3 regions of the Pseudoalteromonas sp. BMB genome follow, and region 3 is predicted to be linked to each of the others. Evidence: predicted binding sites of a transcription regulator. Region 3 holds the regulator's gene; each other region holds the start of a gene.
What was found. The regulator LexA, encoded in region 3, represses DNA repair genes until DNA is damaged. The targets are predictions, from matches to a motif close to TACTGTATNNNNATACAGTA.
Positions count from the first base shown of each region.

Region 1: a site for LexA is predicted at 3,877-3,896, ahead of BB427_RS00145 (YebG family protein). Genes of this name have one in related genera too.
Region 2: a site for LexA is predicted at 2,156-2,175, ahead of dinB (DNA polymerase IV). Genes of this name have one in related genera too.

Region 1 is NZ_MBQA01000001.1:29,730-36,174, forward strand. Features, by position in the region: gene BB427_RS00130 (fused response regulator/phosphatase) at 1-1,288, shown strand, start outside; gene BB427_RS00135 (GAF domain-containing protein) at 1,416-2,081, shown strand; gene BB427_RS00140 (amino acid aminotransferase) at 2,262-3,452, shown strand; gene BB427_RS00145 (YebG family protein) at 3,547-3,861, opposite strand; gene BB427_RS00150 (ComEA family DNA-binding protein) at 4,333-4,641, shown strand; gene BB427_RS00155 (hypothetical protein) at 4,693-4,998, opposite strand; gene dsbB (disulfide bond formation protein DsbB) at 5,011-5,520, opposite strand; gene BB427_RS00165 (amidohydrolase family protein) at 5,720-6,445, opposite strand, start outside.
Region 2 is NZ_MBQA01000194.1:18,053-24,497, forward strand. Features, by position in the region: gene BB427_RS19100 (carbon starvation CstA family protein) at 1-967, opposite strand, end outside; gene dinB (DNA polymerase IV) at 1,093-2,148, opposite strand; gene BB427_RS19110 (aldo/keto reductase) at 2,370-3,422, shown strand; gene BB427_RS19115 (NUDIX hydrolase) at 3,509-4,021, shown strand; gene BB427_RS19120 (hypothetical protein) at 4,095-4,784, shown strand; gene BB427_RS19125 (LabA-like NYN domain-containing protein) at 4,825-5,307, shown strand; gene BB427_RS19130 (SIMPL domain-containing protein) at 5,392-6,102, opposite strand; gene BB427_RS19135 (bifunctional acetate--CoA ligase family protein/GNAT family N-acetyltransferase) at 6,248-6,445, shown strand, end outside.
Region 3 is NZ_MBQA01000210.1:51,579-58,023, forward strand. Features, by position in the region: gene BB427_RS22205 (SURF1 family protein) at 1-397, opposite strand, end outside; gene BB427_RS24915 (DUF2909 family protein) at 410-706, shown strand; gene BB427_RS22210 (cytochrome c oxidase subunit 3) at 612-1,487, opposite strand; gene BB427_RS22215 (cytochrome c oxidase assembly protein) at 1,477-2,055, opposite strand; gene ctaD (cytochrome c oxidase subunit I) at 2,055-3,629, opposite strand; gene coxB (cytochrome c oxidase subunit II) at 3,629-4,771, opposite strand; gene lexA (transcriptional repressor LexA) at 5,132-5,746, opposite strand.

The DNA.
Region 1 (6,445 bases), on a different contig from region 3:
CCAACAAAGCAACGAACAACGCCGACAACTGGAATATCACTATAACCAAATAGAGCGAGAGCACGAGATTGTTGAGCACATCTTTAGTAATGCGCTTGCACAACAATCTGAATATCCTGAGATATGTGAATACCACTTGTCACCTGCGTCAATGTTTAATGGCGATATGTTTTTAATGGCCAAGAGCCCAATGGGTGGCTTTTATTGTTTACTAGGTGATTTTACTGGTCATGGTTTAGCAGCTGCGGTCGGCGCGCTTCCTGCATCGCGCATTTTCTATACTATGGTGCAAAAGGGGATGGCGGTTAGTGATATAGCCGTTGAGCTCAATACCGCCCTTAATGAGTTATTACCCGGCCATATGTTTTGTGCAGCAGCAATCATTGAATTGAGCAGCTCAGGGAAAAGTGTTTCTGCTTGGCTTGGCGGTTTGCCAGATTTATATCTGGTTGACCAAAATGGCAGCCTTATTAAAACCATAGAGAGCCAGCATATGGCGCTTGGTATTCTAGAAGTCGATGAGTTTGAACGTAACCTACTGCATTTTGAAGTTAGCCCCGACCAACGCCTCGTAATGGCGACAGACGGTATCATCGAGTCTGAGTCTGAGCGGGGGGAAATGTATGGCGAACGACGGTTAAAGCGCTTGCTGGCGAGTCGGCAGCATATTTCCACGGATCAAATTATCTCTGAAGTTCGCGAGTTTTCTGGCAATACTGAGCAACAAGATGACTTAAGTATCGCAATTATTAATTGCGTTGCTAGCGATTCAATTGTTTCTGCGCCTAACCATTATTCAAGTTTGCCGTTTAATATTTCGTTATCTTTAGATGCCAAGCAGATGAAAACGACAGATCCGGTACTTGAGCTGGTGGATTTGCTTAGTGAGGTTGACGGTATTTCGGCGCATCGCTCTAACATCTTCTTACTACTCTCAGAGGCCTACAATAATTCTTTAGATCACGGTGTATTGGGGTTAGATTCTGAGATTAAAAATAAAGAAGATGGCTTTTTTGAGTTCTATAGTCTGCGAGAGAGTGTTTTGAAGGAGCTAAAAGAAGCGCTCATTATTATTTCTGTGCGCTACAGCCCTGAAGAGCTAAAGTTATACTTCAACATTTGTGATTCAGGTAATGGTTTTGAATCAAGCGATCGCAATAAAGCGCAGCAAGAGCATAGCCACGGCCGAGGTGTTAGCTTACTTAACGAGATTGCCCAAAGCGTTAGCTACAACAGTGCTGGAAATGAAGTAGAAATGATTTATTCACTCACCTCTAAATCGGTTTAAATTCCACGCAAGTGTATTTCACTTCAGCTTTAGTTTGTTATCTACTCGTATTGCTGTATGTACCTGTTTTTTAGTGTTGGCAAGGTATAAAGAGCGTGGTAAAGTTGCATTAACTTTAGATGTTTAGATGGCTAAAATGTCAGATTATATTTCATTGAGTGGATTATCTATCTCCCGCGAGTTGCTTTTGCTGCAATTAAAAAAACTAGATGCTTATATTGAGCAAAACTCAAGTCCTGCTGTGTGGTCATATCAGATCCCTGAGCTTGGGGAAGGAGGCGCTTGTAGCTTGTTTGGGCACCTTCAGGAAGCGCCTTTTTTATTGAGTGACTACGTTGAAAAGAACATTGTGAATGAGCAATCGCTTGCCAAGCTGCAAACGATAGTGTCAGCAGTAGTTGAATTTACAGCTGTTGATTGGTTTGGCATATACCAAGCAAGAGCGACAAATGAAGGGAAACAACTTCTCAAATTAGCGTACTCTGGCGCGCCGAGTAGACCGCTATTCCCGATAACGGAGGCTTTTGCCGCTGCGTCAAATAATATCCAAACGGTATTGAGCGCTAAAGCTCGAGTGATTAATGACATCCCTCAATATGTCGCCAGTGGTGGAGAGTACTACACTTGCGATCCAAAGGTGAAAGCAGAAACCTGTATGCCATTATTCGATGATGCTCAAAATTGTATTGGAATTATTGATGCAGAAGCGCTTTCTGAGTCATTCTTCAACGAAGAAATCTTAGCATTGCTTGCAGCGGCATGTACGAGAATTCCTGACTATTTACCCGAATAATTATCGGAATAGTCCGGCTGTAAACTTGACGCCTTTGTGGTGCTGCCAAGTTTACAAAAATGAATAAAATTCTAGATAAATATGGTAACTGAGATGCAAGTCTCTATGTTACCATCAAGTCTACTGGAATCGGGCGTCAGCCGCTCGAGTTTGCATTAATTAAAATAAAAGAGATAAGCCATGTTCTCAGAGCTAAAACCACTTCCAACAGATCCTATTTTAGGCCTGATGGCCGCTTATAAACAGGACACTAACCCAAACAAAATTGACCTTGGTGTAGGTGTTTATAAGGACGAGCAGGGAAACACGCCGGTACTTAGAGCGGTTAAAAAAGCGGAAGCGTTTCGTTTAGAAAACGAAACGACAAAATCTTATATTGGTTTGGCTGGTAACTTAGACTTCTGTCAAAAGATGGAAACACTGTTACTTGGAGAGCATAGTACATTATTGGCAAACCGTGTACGTACGGCGCAAGCACCTGGTGGTACTGGCGCATTACGTGTTGCTGCCGAATTTATTAAACGTTGCAATACCAATGCAACTGTTTGGGTTACGACTCCAACTTGGGCAAACCACATCAGCCTATTTGAAGCAGCTGGTCTAACAGTTAAAGAGTATCCTTACTACGACTACGAAAACAAAGGGTTGTTGTTTGATGAGATGATCAATGCGCTGAAGCAAGTACCTAAAGGTGATGTAGTACTACTTCATGCATGTTGTCATAATCCAAGTGGTATGGACTTAAATCAAGCGCAATGGAAAGTGGTTGCTGAACTTGCGAAAGAGCAAGGCTTTACGCCATTAATTGATATTGCATACCAAGGTTTTGGTACCAGCCTTGAAGAGGATGCACAAGGCCTTAGAACGGTTGCGGATACAGTTGATGAAATGATCATCTGTTCATCTTGCTCTAAAAACTTTGGTTTATACCGCGAGCGTATCGGTGCGTGTTCAATCATTGCAAAAGACAGTGCAACTGCTGATGTTTCAAACTCAGTATTACTTAGCGTTGTTCGTAGTATCTATTCAATGCCACCAGCACACGGTGCTGATATTGTAAATACCATTCTAAGCAGTACTGAACTTACGCAAATGTGGTACGACGAACTTGACGAAATGCGCGGTCGTATCAATGGTCTACGTACGTTGATTAAAGAAAGCCTAGCTGCAAAAGGTGTTGAGCAAGACTTCTCGTTCATCGACCGTCAGCACGGTATGTTCTCTTTCTTAGGTATTAATAAAGAGCAAATTGACAGACTACGCACTGAATATGCTATCTATATGGTAGGCTCTAGCCGTGTTAACGTAGCTGGCGTAAGCAAAGACAATATTGACTACTTTGCTGACGCAGTGGCAAGCGTGATTAAATAATACCACGCTACACAGCACAAAATAAAAAACCGCAGAGCATGCGGTTTTTTATTTTCAGCCTAAACCATCCACTGAAGTAAGTGGTTATTATCATTTAGGCTTGCTTAATTTTGGTCACTTTATCTGGATCTGACGCTTTTTCGTTTTCAGATTTGTTTTTGGTATTGGCCTTTGGTGCTACTTTGCCACCTTTTAACACAGACACAAAGTCATCTTTTTGTTTCGCAATTTCAAGCGCTAGGGATTCAACTTGTTGTTCACTCAGCGGCACGTCAACTTTCGTTAGCATGTCTTCCAATGCTTCAGCTACATCTAGCATCTTATCATAAGCATCAGCTTCTTTTTTAGACGTGAAAGTCATACGCTCGACTCCATTTCTTTCAACAACATATTTGATGATAACGGCCATGGTTATTCCCCTAGTCACTGTTTTTTTATACAGTAAATCGAATCGAGTGATTAAGCAAGTTATTTTGAAAATTTTTCAAGTGCTGTTGAGTGAAGTGAAATTAATTAAATTCATTAAAAACAAAAGCTTAATGTTTGTTTTGATTTTTGAAAGAATGAATGTTTTTTGACAAAGTCAATGTTCCAATCTTTATTTAACCTGAGGTTTGGATAAGGAATGAGCTAGCTCATTGCTTTAAACTCACATTAAATTATTTCCTTTATCTAGCCAGAGAGTTTTGGGGATAACCAGGCGAATTTACGCACCAATAGCTGGCTATTGGAAGTGAATTCAACACAGTTAGCGCTAAAACTAGCTGCTAGAAAGGCATTAATTATCCGAAGCTCAGGTTATTTTATAAGCTTGCTGCAATCATCCATTGAGAGGAATGCAAAAAGCTTTGGATACTTTTTACGCACAAGGAGTGTATATATGTTCAATAAACCCACCATACTTTCTATTTTATTGGCGTTAGGTTTAAGCTGTTCAAGCGTGCTCGCAAAACCTGCGGAGCAAGCAAAGTCAGCTTCTCAAACACGGCAGCAAAGTGCTGTACTCGATATTAATTCTGCTGACGCTTCGGCGCTTTCAAGTTTACCAGGGATTGGTATTCGTAAAGCTGAAGCCATCGTAGAGTACCGTAAGAAAATGGGGCGCTTTAAAACAACAACGGAGTTGCTGGAAGTAAAAGGAATTGGGAAAGGAATATTGGCAAAACTGGAGGGGAAAATTAGAGTCTAGTCGTAGTTATTGTGTGCGAGCTTCGCTGCTCGCACACAGGTAGATTGAAGATTAGGGCTTATTCGAGGCGTTAAACTCAGCGATTGCCTGAGCTAACTTGGGTTTGCCAAACTGTATTTCCAGTGGTGTGGTCAGTAGCGGATAAATTAGTCCTGCTACCAATAAGACAGGTAATAACAGCCAGCCTTCAAATACGACCAATGAGGCAAAAAATGGTGTGAGCAGTAGCAACTTGGCTATTCTTAACACGACCTTTGTTTTTGCATCAAGGTGGCTAAGTGCAAGACGTAAGATCATCTGCTTGTCACGTAATTTAAACGCTCTCAGTTGCTCAATTTGGCTTAACCTAAAATGCATGAATGTGATATCTCAACTTCTTTTGGTAACGTGGAAAAATAAGAAAAGAATAAATGCAACACTATAAAATGCAAAGATAATTTCCATCCATCCAGGCATAGATAATCCTGCAAAAGACCAATCTATGTTGCCGCAGTCACCTGTTGCAGCAAAAAAGCTTGGTAGCCATTCATGCAGCGGCATAAACGCAGGAAAGTTTGGTACAAAGTCACAGGTAAAAGCAAATGGATCCGTTGTGGTTTGCATACTGATATGTTCACGGGCGATAAAATAACCCCAAATACTGCCTACACCCCACGAAACAAATGCCAGACTACGCAGCGCGAATGAGCGAGGAGAAATCATACCGATTAAACCAGCTGCTAATAACCCCAACATAGCAAAACGCTGATAGATGCACATAATACAGGGCTCTAAACCCATACCGTATTGGAAATACAGTGCAGCGGCTTCAAAAATAGCAGCGGATAGTGCTAGCAATCCCCAAGATTGCCTAGAGAGATGAAAAGATGAAATCTTCATTATAGAGAAACCCTTTTTGTTTTATTATGCTTTATCTGGCTGTGTTAGAGCAACCTTACTTCGGCGGTGTGCGCTATCTTTGCGACGATTTTTCGACTCTTGTTACCAGCAGAAGTTCGAAAATATCAAAATAGACCACTTGATTAAGTCAATAGAGGTGAGACCGACATTATCAGTATTTCTATTCTGACGTATTTACTCATTCACTTTTCTCGAGGGCATCGATATGAAAAGTAGCACGCTCAATGGCTGAGCCATGTAAGATAACATATTCAATATCGTTATAAGCCGCGACTGACTGCAAAGGGTTACTATTTAAAAGTAATAGATTTGCCACTTTCCCAGCAGCGATACTGCCGTACTGATTGTCTATTGCAAATGCTTTCGCATTATTAATGGTAGCAGCAGATAGCAAGCTAACGAGGCCTACTCCGGCTTGATCCATCATCGTTAATTCTTGATAAGTCGATAAGCCAGGTTGCGAGACATAAGTTGGTGCGGGTGGCGTATCTGAGCCAAGCAGCAAGGTTGCGCCATTTTTATATAGATAATTTAGTGCTCGTTGCCCTTGAGAGAAAACTTGCTCAAGTTTAGCGACCTTTTGTTGATTACTTATTTCACCCCAGCCTTGACCCATTTCTCGAGAAAACCAGCGACCAGGTTCACTTTGATACCAAGCAATTTGAGATGGAGGTAATACGGTACGATATTCAGACGAAAGGGTGAAGGTGTTGTCAGTTACTTTCGCCAGAGCATTCATCACATTTAATGTGGCTTGATAGGCGATGTCTTTTTCGATGATGGTATCCAGCACAGCTTTTACATTGGTTGGCAGTTCGCTTTCGCTAGGGGCTGTATTTGGCGTTAACCAGTTCCAAAGTCCATGCGCCATAACGTTGATATTGGCATCTACAGCAAGTTGTTG
Region 2 (6,445 bases), on a different contig from region 3:
CGTCTTTTTCTTTGTCTAGTTGTTTTGAACTCGTTCCCGACGAAACAATACCGTGGAAACCAGATACCGCACCACAAGCGATAGTCACGAATAGCAGGGGTATGATACTTGGGGTATTTTCTACCGTTTGGGTGTTAAACGCAGGCGCGGTGATATCTGGCATCACCACAAATACTGCACCATAAAGCAGGATCAATCCCACTAACAGCTGCATGCCATTAATAAAGTCACGAGGTTGTAATAGCATCCAAACCGGTAACAATGACGCCACGGCGGCATAGATAAACAAAATAATGATCCAATTGGCTTTGTCGCTTAGACCAAACATTTCGGTTGGTAAGGTAATCGGCATACTACTGCCCATATAAATGGTCGCGTAGAGCACAATAACCCCGATAATACAGAGCGGTACTAGCGGCACTTTTCGTTTCAGCAATTGGCCGATGATAAGCGCCACGACGATAGCAGACCAAGCGGGGAATACCGCATTTGGGTTACCCACGAAGGAGTTTGCGATTACCACACCGAACACGGCATTTACCATGAGCAGTACAAGGAAGACCACTATCATAAACAATGAACGCGTGCGCTTGCCAATCACGCTTTCAGACAACGCGCCCATCGACTTGCCTTTATGGCGAGCACTTGCCCACAGCGCGCCCATATCGTGGACACCCGCAAAGAATATGGTACCGAATACAACCCAAAGCACAGCTGGCACCCAACCCCAATAAACAGCGATAGCTGGACCTACAATTGGTGCTGCGCCTGCGACTGAAGTAAAGTGATGTCCCCACAATACCACTTTGTTAGTGGGAACATAGTCCACGCCGTCCTCAAGCTCATGAGCCGGCGTGACAAAGTTGTCATCCATTTTAAATATTTTTTCAGCAATAAATTTGGAATAGACAAACCATCCAAATAACATCCCTATGATGCCGAAGAGTACGATCATTATGGATTGCATAATGCTTACCTCTTGTTGTTGTTTTAATTACACGCAGTTGGCGTGATTAGTTTGTTGCACGACAACTTCGAAGCTAGCACAAATTAAACTAATTGCAGTTATCTTTTAGTCTAGGTAGGTCAGAATTAGCCATCAAAAAGTCCCAATTGAGCTTGCGTGTTAGACTTTTCATTTAGTCCTAAGTGCAAGCCCACGAGGCGCACAGGTTTAAACTTTTGCCGTGACATCGCCTCAATCAATAATTCCTCGAAAACGGGCAAATCAATATGCTGGTATTGGCATTCTTTGGTGGTTTGGGTGAAATCGTAAAACTTCACTTTAACGCCAAGCTTATTAAAACCGCGCTGTAAATAAGGCTGTGCTCGGCGAGTCAGTTCAGGTAACAACTTTTCTTTTATGACTTGTTTTAAGGTATCAAGGTCGAGCGTGTCTTCTGCAAATGTGGTTTCAACGCCTATCGATTTACGCACTCTGTCGGTCTCAACTCGGCGCTCATCAATACCTTGACAACGCCGCCATAATACAGCGCCAAACTTGCCAAATGACTGGCGTAACTGAGTTTCAGACAGTGCCTTAATGTCTCGGCCATACTCAAGTCCCATGGCTAGCAAACGTTGTTGAGTCACTTTACCTACACCTGGAATTTTTTTAAGGGGTAACGCATCAATAAAAGCGCTCACTTGGTGAGGCGGGATAACACACTGACCATTGGGCTTGTTTTCATCGCTAGCAATTTTGGCTAAAAACTTGATTGGCGCAATTCCCGCCGAAGCCGTAAGGCCCGTTTCTGCAAATATATCCGCTCGGATCTGCTCGGCGATAAGCGTTGCACTGCCATTACATTGCTGACACTCAGTGACATCTAGATAGGCTTCATCCAAAGACAGTGGCTCAATTAGCTCAGTATAGCGGGCAAAAATAGTTCTAATTTGTTGCGATATTGCCTTATATACCTCCATTCTCCCCGGTACAATCACCAGCTGAGGGCAAAGTTTTTTCGCTTGATAATTCGACATAGCCGAGCGCACCCCATATTGCCGAGCAATATAGTTAGCCGTGGATAGCACCCCGCGATGGCTACGACCACCAATCGCCATCGGCACCTTTGCAAGCTCGGGGTTATCGCGCATTTCTACTGATGCATAGAACGCGTCCATATCAATATGAATAAATTTACGCACGTTAAAACACTGTCTAAATAAACAGTGTTTATTATGTGCTAATTTTCCAACTGTTGCAATCTTGAACATAGGCCTTAGTGTTCTGGGCTATACTTGTGTGGATGTCTGTTGCAAGTTGCACTGCAAAACAGAGATAATGCTAACAATATCAATACAGTTCAAAGTACTAAATCCGTTACTTTGGCTATATTTAATCATTCAGCAATCAATCAGGAGCCTGCATGAAGTACTCACGACTTGGTAGTAGCCCACTTGAAGTTTCACGTATTTGTTTAGGAAGCATGACTTGGGGCGTACAAAACAACCAGCATGATGCCGACGAGCAAATCAATTATGCACTAAGCCGTGGTATTAACTTCATTGATACCGCTGAAATGTATGCGGTCCCTCCCTCACCTGAAACCTATGGTAAAACCGAAGCCATCATTGGCAATTGGCTAAAGCGCCACCAAGAAAAGCGCGAAAAGCTCGTGCTTGCAACCAAGATTGCGGGAAGCGGTTTGCCTTGGATCCGTGAAGGCGGCCCTATTACGGGACAATCAGTGCTCCAAGCAGTGGATGATTCTTTAGCGCGCCTGAATACTGACTATATCGACCTCTACCAACTACATTGGCCAAACCGTACTTCACCGCACTTTGGTAAACAATGGCCAGGCATGGTCCCTTTGAGTGCACTTGACCAAGACGAAGAACGCGCTGGCATGCTAGATATTTTAGAAGGCTTAGCGAGCTGTATTCAAGCGGGTAAAATTCGCCATTGGGGTCTTTCTGATGATACGCCTTGGGGCATTCACACTTACCTTAATTTGGCGATGCAGCACGACCTACCGAAGCCAGTTTCAATTCAAAATGAGTTTAGCTTGCTACATGCCAAAGATTGGCCTTACTTGATTGAGAGTTGCGTAAACGAAGATATTGCCTATTTACCTTGGTCGCCACTGGCTGGTGGGATGCTGAGCGGTAAATATTTAGGGGGCGCAAGACCTGAAGGCAGCCGCTTTACCTTAGTGCAAAGACAAGGGCTATTTAGAGACACGCAACTAGCGCAAGAAGCCGTTGCAAAGTATCTAGAAATCGCCAAAGAATTTAATATGACAGCAGCGCAACTGGCGCTAGCTTGGTGCAATCAAGTCGATGGCGTGACTTCAACTATTATCGGCGCGACAACCATGGCACAGCTTAAAGAAAATATTCAAGCGTTTGAACAACCGCTATGTGCAGAATCTTTAGCCGAGATTGATACGGTATTTAAAGCGTACCCAGCTCCGTTTTAATGTCTTCATTCGCGATACGCCGCTTTTACGCTGGCGTATCACCTTGTAAACCCATCTTTGTTACCTAGATTGAAGTTAAAACCCCCATGCAAAGCTTAAACAACACCCCAGTCATTCCGCTTCAAGGCAGCTGCTTTACCAGAAAGACCACTCGCGCCATTGTCCTTAGAGGCAACGACATCCTTATGCTTTACACCAAACGTTATGACGATTACACCTTGCCAGGTGGCGGCGTCGACGAGGGTGAAAGCTTAGAAGCAGCATTGGAGCGCGAGCTAAAAGAAGAAACGGGTGCAGTATCCATCACAGGGTTGACGCCGTTTGGCCGCTATGAAGAGTACCGCCCTTGGTATAAACCCGATCATGACAATGTGCATATTATTTCTTATTGCTACGTTTGTGAGATTTGTGGCGAATTTGATGCGCCAGCTATGGAGGATTATGAACACGCCAATGGTATGAAGCCAGTGTGGATCAACATAAACCAAGCCATCGCGCATAACGAAGCAAAACTCAATGATGCGAATAACAAAGGGATGTCCGTTTTACGTGAACTCACTTTGCTAAAACACATTTCCGCGCAATTAGTCACAGATTAATTTGCCTATTGAGGGAACAATTAAGTCTTTATTAAGCTCTAACTCCGCATGACTCAAGGATTTAATAAGAATAATGCGGCTGCTCCAACACAACCTGATTAGTTTCACCATTATCGCCTCTATTGTGCTGCATCTACTGCTCGGCTGGTATCTGCAGCAAAGTATTTATATCCCCTCAAAGCCTGAAGAAATTAAGGCAATGAAAACCTATTTGGTTATTGAGCCTGCGAAGCCCAAGATGGAGCGTATTGCAACACCGAAGATAACTGAAGATAAGCCAGTAGAGGAGTTAAAACCGACGCTGCCGGACGATACGGTTGAAGTACCAAAAACTGCACAAGCAGAACCAAAAAAGCCTACGGTTGAAAGTACAACTAAGCACATAACCAAAGCAGCGGTCGTCACGCAACCTAAAAAATTAGACCATCGCAAAGCAATCTCTCAATTTCGTCAGCAACTTTTAGAGCGCGCTCCGAGTGACGCTGTACTCAGCCAAAGCCAAGAAAAGCCGCAGCGGCTCACCGTACCTAAAACGCATCAAACCACTGCTGCGAGCATACAAAGAGAACAACTCGAGTCTACGCCCCAATACACAGTCTACCGTGAAAATGGCCTGTGTTACGCTGAAGTTAGGCCCGATCCGAGTATTCCTACACCGGAAGGATTAAATAAGAATTGGCGTACTGCGCCTCGCCCTTGCGATGGCGGTGCCATCAAAAAAGCCTATGATGCCGCGATGAGTAAATGGCTAAACAAACGCTAATCTTGCTATCATAAAGCAAATCTATTGCGAAGAGTCCATTATGGAAAAAGTCACCATTTTAGTTGACGCCCAAAATGTTTATTACACCACCAAGCAAGCCTACCAAACAGGCTTTGACTATAATGCGTTTTGGCGCAAAGCAACGGCTAATCGCGAGGTATATCAAGCTATTGCCTATTCCAGCGAACGGGGTGATGATAAACAAAGACAGTTCCAAAATATCTTGCGAGCGATTGGCTTTGAAGTGAAGTTAAAGCCTTATATTCAACGTGCCGATGGCTCCGCGAAATGTGATTGGGATGTTGGCATTACCATTGATGCCATGGAATGCGCGTCAGGATCCGATGTGATAATTCTAGTTACTGGCGATGGTGATTTTGATTTACTCGCGAATAAGCTCAGAGATAAATACCATACCCGAGTCGAAGTTTACGGCGTGCCGCAGCTTACCGCAGCTTCACTGATCCGTGCAGCTAGTGAGTTTATACCAATTGAAAACGAATTGTTGATTGGCAAGAAATAAACAAGCAAAGCACCTTGATAAAAACGGCTTTGCTTGTTGACGAATTCGTCACTTTCGATTGCTTGGTCGCGCAATACACGCGTTTTAATCCGATAAGTAATATTCCACGCTCGTCACGACACGCACGATTTTTATCTGTGGCGTATTACTGTCTCTGTCGCGAATACTAAACTGTCCTTGCCTTGCCGATTTTATTTTGCCAAGCACAGAGTCGGAATCTTTAGCAAATTTGACCGCCACTTCTCGAGCTTTTTGTGTGGCTTCTTGCACCATTTCAGGCTTAATATCGTTAAGACCAGTAAACAAATATTCAACCCGATTTTGATAGTCGTCTTTAGTGATAGCAATACCTTGCTTGGCCAGCTCACTTAACTGCCCTAGTGCTTGCGAGACTTTATCTGGATTATTGGAGTACACAGTCACACCGGCTTTTGCCACATAGCGAAATCCTTGATTGTTTTGACCGTACTCTTGGGCGTATTTATCCGTAATGGACGGCGCTGATATCGAAAGCTCTGAAGCATCAAAGCCATGCAAGGTTAAGAACGCGCGGATCGCCGCATTTTTCTTTTCCGTGCGCTCCACCAAGGCTTCCAGATCGTTATCTGCATCACGATAAAATACGGGCCAAATCACCGTGTCTGCTGTTACTTCCTTTTCCGATAACCCTTTTACACTTACCGTTCGCTCCATTCCTTTTACTTCTAGAATGGTCGACTTTACCATCCAGCCGCTCACTACCACCGCTAGTGATAGCAAAGCTGCAGGAGCCAAATATTTACTCATAGTAGACATATCTCTGTCCTCAACGTTACGCCTCAGTCATGGTTTTCAAACAATTATTATGGAGATAGATCAAAGTCTACCTTAATTGCACTCGAAAACCGCGAGCAAAATGGTAGAGTGGTGCTTATGAGCTGCGGCTGAACTAGGAAACAGTATGAGCGTAAAGCGTATTAGCCAATTTTTTAACCCCCAATCCATCGCGGTGATTGGCGCTTCTAACAATCCTGATCGCGCCGGCTTTATCGTAATGCGTAACTTGCTACAAGGCGGTTTTAAAGGGCCCATTATGCCCGTCAGTCCAAAGCATACCGCAGTGCATGGAGTGCTCGCCTACTGCGCCATCAAACAGCTC
Region 3 (6,445 bases):
GAGAGAAAACGGTAGGCACGCGACTAGCCTGCTGTGGCACAAAACCTAAATTAACAGCTAGATACTCATCAGTTTCGGAAATTTTTATAATGCCAATTACATCAAAACCGACTCTACCTTTCACGACTTGATTATCTAAATACCAAACCGCATCGCCTACAAAATTCCCTGTAATCGACACTTCAGCATTAACATATTGCGTGAGCGGCTGGGATGTTACTTGCTGCTCATTAGCTACGCCTAGCGATTTTTCAATCTCAACTTTATGCTGCAACACATGTTTTTGCTGTGCTCTTTGCCACTGCCAATAAGAGAGCGAGCCACATAAAAGAACAACGATTAATGCTGCCAATATGGGGGGTTTTGATCTACCTTTAAAAAGTGCACCTAAATCCATCGGACACCCCTTATGATTAAAATTATTATTGTTGTACTGCTACTACTCGTTTTTCTAAATCTATTTAGAGCTATGCTAGTCATGCTCAAGTCAGAGCAACAAGAGTCGATGGCGAGGCTATTGCAACAAAGAGTTTATGCATCAATAGCTGTCGTACTTCTAATCTGTCTTGCTGCTCAATTTGGCTTTATAAAACTACACTCTTCACCCGTTGTTACAACACATAAACAAATACAAACAGGCACAACCAAACAACATCAACAAAATGCCAATACCAAGCCCCAGCTTGAAAAGCAAAGTGATTCTTAGCGGTAAAGTGACCCTTCAACACCCTGATCCATATAACGAAAAGAATAATCGCGCCAAGTGTGACATGAAAGCCATGAAATCCTGTCAGTAAAAAGAATGTATTACCGTAAACCCCCGACTGAAGAGTTAACCCCAGATCTTGATAAGCATGAATATACTCTTCCACTTGCAAGGTTAAGAATGCGACGCCAAGCAGTACTGTTAATCCTAAGAACGCCTTCACTTTCGCCCTTTGCTCTTTTTCTAAAGCTACATGAGCAAAGCTAAGGGTTACTGATGATGCTAATAGAATAACCGTATTGATCAGCGGGAGTCCCTGCCAACCCATAGCTTGAGTTACAGTTCCATCTGGAGTTGTGAGCAATGGCCATACAGCTTCAAATTGAGGCCATAAAACGTCGTTGGTGCTGGCGTTATTACTTGCACCGCCTAACCACGGCACAGCTATCATTCGTGCATAAAAAAGTGCACCAAAAAAAGCAGCAAAAAACATAACTTCGGAAAAGATAAACCATCCCATTCCTTGCTTGAACGAACGATCCATTTGGGCAGAATATAATCCAGTTTGAGATTCTTGGATCACATTCCTGAACCAACCAAAAATCATATAGATCAGCACAGCAATACCCACGAGCAGTAGCATTACTCCACTATTACTGGTTGATTTAAGTTGAATAATCGTTAAGCCAGCGCCAACAGCGATAAAGAAAAGTGCAAAAGCCCCGACGATTGGCCATGGACTTTGCTCAGGCACGTAATATTTTTCTTGTTCATGGTTCATATTTGAACTCCTCTCGAGAAGCTAGCATACTCAGTCCATCACTGTCTTGTTTGCTAACTCGCTCTGTAATATCAAACAACGTATATGAAAGTGTGAGTTCCTCAACATCACTTGGGAGCTCCGTATCTACATAAAACCTCAAGACAAACTCAACTTCTTCTTTGCCTTTCATTGGTTGCTGATCAAAACAAAAGCAGGCCATTTTGTGTAAATACTTTGCCGCTTTCCCTGGAGACACTGAAGGGATCGCTTGCAACACACGCTCACTATCACTCAAGTTTTTTGCAATGAATTTGACATCGGTTAGCTTACCGGGTTGAACTCTAACCGAATGCTCGACTGCATCGACCTTAAATGGCGCCTGGCTTTGACTATGCGTTGTGAAGCTCACATCTACTTGTCGACTTTGTGCAATTGACTCGCTCTGCTTTGCGATTTCCATGGATGGCTTACCATTTAGGCCTGTGACATCACAAAAAACGTCATATAGAGGAACCAGTGCAAAGGCAAAAGCAAACATACCTAGCGTCAACAAAATAAGCTTCTTAAGCAGGCGACCATGTTGCATTACTTAATCTCCGGTGGCGTTGAAAAGGTATGATAAGGAGCCGGAGATGGTACTTGCCACTCTAATCCCTCAGCCCCATCCCATACTTTCCCAGAGGCCTGCTCTCCACCTTTTATACATTTATAAACCACTGCAACAAACAACAGTTGAGAAAGACCGAATGCAAACCCTCCGATACTAATGATCGCGTTAAAATCAGCGAACTGTAGAGCATAATCAGGGATCCGCCTTGGCATGCCAGCAAGACCAACAAAGTGCATTGGGAAAAACAATACGTTCACACTAACCAAGGAGAGCCAAAAGTGAAATTTAGCCAATTTGATATCAAACATGTGCCCTGTCCACTTTGGTAACCAATAATATGCGGCGGCCATTATTGAGAATATAGCTCCCGTAACTAACACGTAATGGAAATGCGCGACAACGAAGTAGGTATCGTGATATTGGAAATCTGCAGGCGTAATTGCTAACATCAAACCGGAAAATCCGCCAATTGTGAAAAGTACGATAAACGCAATGGCAAAAAGCATGGGTACCTCAAAACTAATAGCACCTCGCCACATTGTCGCTACCCAATTAAAAACCTTAACGCCAGTGGGCACTGATATGAGCATAGTTGCATACATAAAAAACAACTCACCAGCTAAAGGCATGCCCGTAGTAAACATATGATGAGCCCAAACGACGAACGATAACAGAGCGATTGAAGCGGTTGCATAAACCATTGATGCATAGCCAAACAGTTTCTTTCTTGAAAATGTCGGTACTATCGTAGAAATTATGCCGAAGGCAGGTAATATCATGATGTACACTTCAGGATGACCAAAGAACCAGAATATATGCTGGAACATAACAGGATCACCACCACCTGCTGCATCAAAAAAGCTCGTTCCAAAGAACTTATCAGTCAATACCATAGTCACAGCGCCAGCGAGTACGGGCATAACAGCAATCAGAAGAAATGCAGTTATCAGCCAAGTCCAGACAAACAAAGGTAACTTCATCCATGTCATACCTGGAGCTCTAAGATTGACGATGGTCACGATAACGTTGATAGCACCCATAATAGAGCTAATTCCCATTATATGGATCGCAAAAACAAAAAATGCAGTATTGTCATTGCTGTACGTTGTAGATAGTGGCGCATAAAAAGTCCAACCGAAAGCAGGCCCGCCGCCTTCCAAAAATAACGACATCAGTAAAATTGCAAATGCAAAGGGTAGTATCCAAAAACTCCAGTTATTCATTCTCGGTAACGCCATATCAGGAGCACCAATCATCATTGGGATCATCCAGTTGGCAAGACCAGTAAATGCGGGCATTACTGCGCCAAATACCATTATTAGTCCATGTACTGTCGTCATTTGATTAAAAAAATGCGGATCTACAAGCTGTAACCCAGGTTGGAAAAGCTCGGCGCGGATCACCATCGCCATAGCACCACCAATTAAAAACATGGTTAGTGAGAACAATAAATACAGTGTTCCAATGTCTTTATGATTGGTAGTAAACAGCCAGCGCTTGAAGCCTTTTGGAGCTGTATGGTGTGAATGTTCTTCTACGATGGCACTCATTACTTACCCTCCTCTAATGCATCTATCTCACGCTGTATTTGGCTTGGCTGAATAACATCGCCGGTGTCATTACCCCAGCTATTTCTTTTATAGGTGATAACTCCCGCAATCTGCTTGATTGTTAATTGCTTTGCGAAAGATTGCATAGCAGTTCCTGGTCGACCTAAAAGTAGAATATCTATATGAGCTTTAATATCTCCAGTGACGACTTTACTCCCTTTCATTGCAGGGAAGACACCTGGTAGCCCAAGCCCAGTTGGTTGATGGCAAGCTGCGCAATAAGCCATGTAAGTTTGTTCACCAACCTCCATTAACTCTTCTTTCGAAAGGGTTTGTTGGGCAACTGCTTGTGACTCAGCCTCTGCTTTTGCTTTTTCAGCTTTAGCATCGTTGAGCCAACTATCAAATTTATCAGGGCTTACGGCCTCGACGACGACAGGCATAAAGCCATGATCTTTGCCACATAATTCAGCACATTGGCCTCTGTAAATTCCTTCATCGTTTACCTTTGTCCATGCCTCATTTATAAAGCCCGGATTGGCATCCTTCTTCACCGCAAAATCGGGCACCCACCAAGAATGGATGACATCATCTGAGGTCATTAAAAAGCGAACTTTCCTATCGGTGGGAATAACTAAATGCTTATCAACTTCAAGCAGGTAATTTTCATTTTTTTCTTTAAGATCACTAATTTCATCTTTCGAAGTAGAGAGCAAAGAATAGAACTCAACATCATGCCCCATATACTCATAGTGCCATTTCCACTGAGAGCCTGTGACCTTAATGGTCAGATCAGCTTTACTCGTGTCTTCCATAGCAATAAGCGTTTTTGTGGCAGGTATTGCCATACCAATGAGTATCAGGAAAGGAATTGCAGTCCAAAGTATTTCCACTTTGGTGCTTTCATGAAATTGCGCTGCAACAACGCCTTTTGACTTTCTGTGTTTTATAAGCGCCCAAAACATAACCCCAAATACAATAACCCCAATGACGCAACATATTAGAAATATGGTCATGTGAAGCTCATACACTTGATGACTAATGTCTGTAACACCTTGCCTCATATTGTAAGCGCTGTTAGCAAGTGAGGGCATGGCGATTAGCACTGCGATGAATGCTACAACTAATCGACAAATTTTCATTTGACGTCTCCTTCAAGACAACTCGCGGTTGTCTTTTGTTATTATTGGATGACTGTCATATTGTCTATTTGTACATAGACTTACTGCACGACTATTAACCAATTAGTCAAAAAACAAACAAATTGCAAGATTTTTGAGAAGACCGACTTTAGAATCAAAACTGGGGACTATAGGGGGTAAAACAAAGAATGATGAAAAATAGTGTATAAAGATCAGAAAACTAAAAATATTACTAAATGATTAAAGTCACTATAATCATCCTACTTTCACATAGTTAGAAAAGTTAATTACCACTTTTTAAACAAAATATAGTTAAAGCAAGCGCAACTTTATATTTGACGCTACGCTCGCTCTCATAAACTACATCCAGTCAGCACTTCGGATAACGCCGACGGCTAACCCTTCAATGGAGAAATTTTGATGCTCAAGATCCACTTCAATCGCTTTAAACTCTTCATTCTCAGCATGCAATAAAACTTTCTTTCCTTTCTTTTCAAAGCGTTTAACAGTCACGTCCTCTTCTACACGAGCCACTATCACTTGGCCATTTTCAGCCAATTGAGTCCTGTGAACAGCTAGAAGATCACCATCCATAATGCCAATATCCTTCATGCTCATACCATTAACTCTCAAAAGATAATCAGCATTAGGTTTAAAAAAACTCGCATCTACATTAAAGTGGCTTTCCACATGTTGCTCTGCCAGGATAGGCTCGCCAGCAGCAACACGGCCAATAATAGGTAAACCAAGTTGTTCGGATTCATCCTCTACAAGTCGAATCCCTCGGCTTGCACCAGGAACCATTTCGATAACTCCCTTTTTTGCAAGCGCCTTAAGATGTTCTTCCGCTGCATTTGCACTCTTAAAACCCAAAGCATCTGCTATTTCTGCACGAGTTGGAGGCATGCCAGTATCTTTTATGAATACTTTTATTAATTCAAAGATTTGTTCTTGTCGTTTTGTTAGAGGACGCATTAACTGGTGTTCCATACAGTGGTTTATTTACTGTAAGTATATACAGCTCAAAAAAAATCGCAAATGTTTCTTTATTCGACATATTTTAAGTGTATTTGCTGATAGCATTAATTAGAGCAGCATTAAGCAAGAAACGAAGTCTGTGCCTCAGAGCTTAACCTACGACTCTACGTAATAAGAAATAGATTATTAAGATTTAGGGCTGATAAACCACCTCCCACTATGTTGCACTATGCTGATACTGTGGTGGGAGCGAGTTCACCTCGCGATGTGTTGATTGGCTTGCGAGGTTTTCTATATCTCAAATCTCTACACCCCAGACAGCAAAAAACCCGTCGCATTGCTGCAACGGGTTTTGATGTACATGGATGTTCGAATGTCGATGAAGTTCATGGATGAACGCTTTTCATCAACCTCTTATTTGGCCCTGGCTCGCTACGAAGTAGGATGTTCTCATTTTTTAAATAGAGAGTCACATGGGTAATCCACACTATCATCGACTGGAAACCTTAATTGCAAGCCATCGGTGGGTAAACCACCTACCATGTTGCACTGTGCTTATACTGTGGTGGGAGTGGAGCGCATTTACTTAGGTTTAGAAAACCTCGCGATGTGTTGATTGCCTTGCGAGGTTTTATATCTCTCAAATCTCTATATCCCAGACAGCAAAAAACCCGTCGCATCTCTGCAACGGGTTTC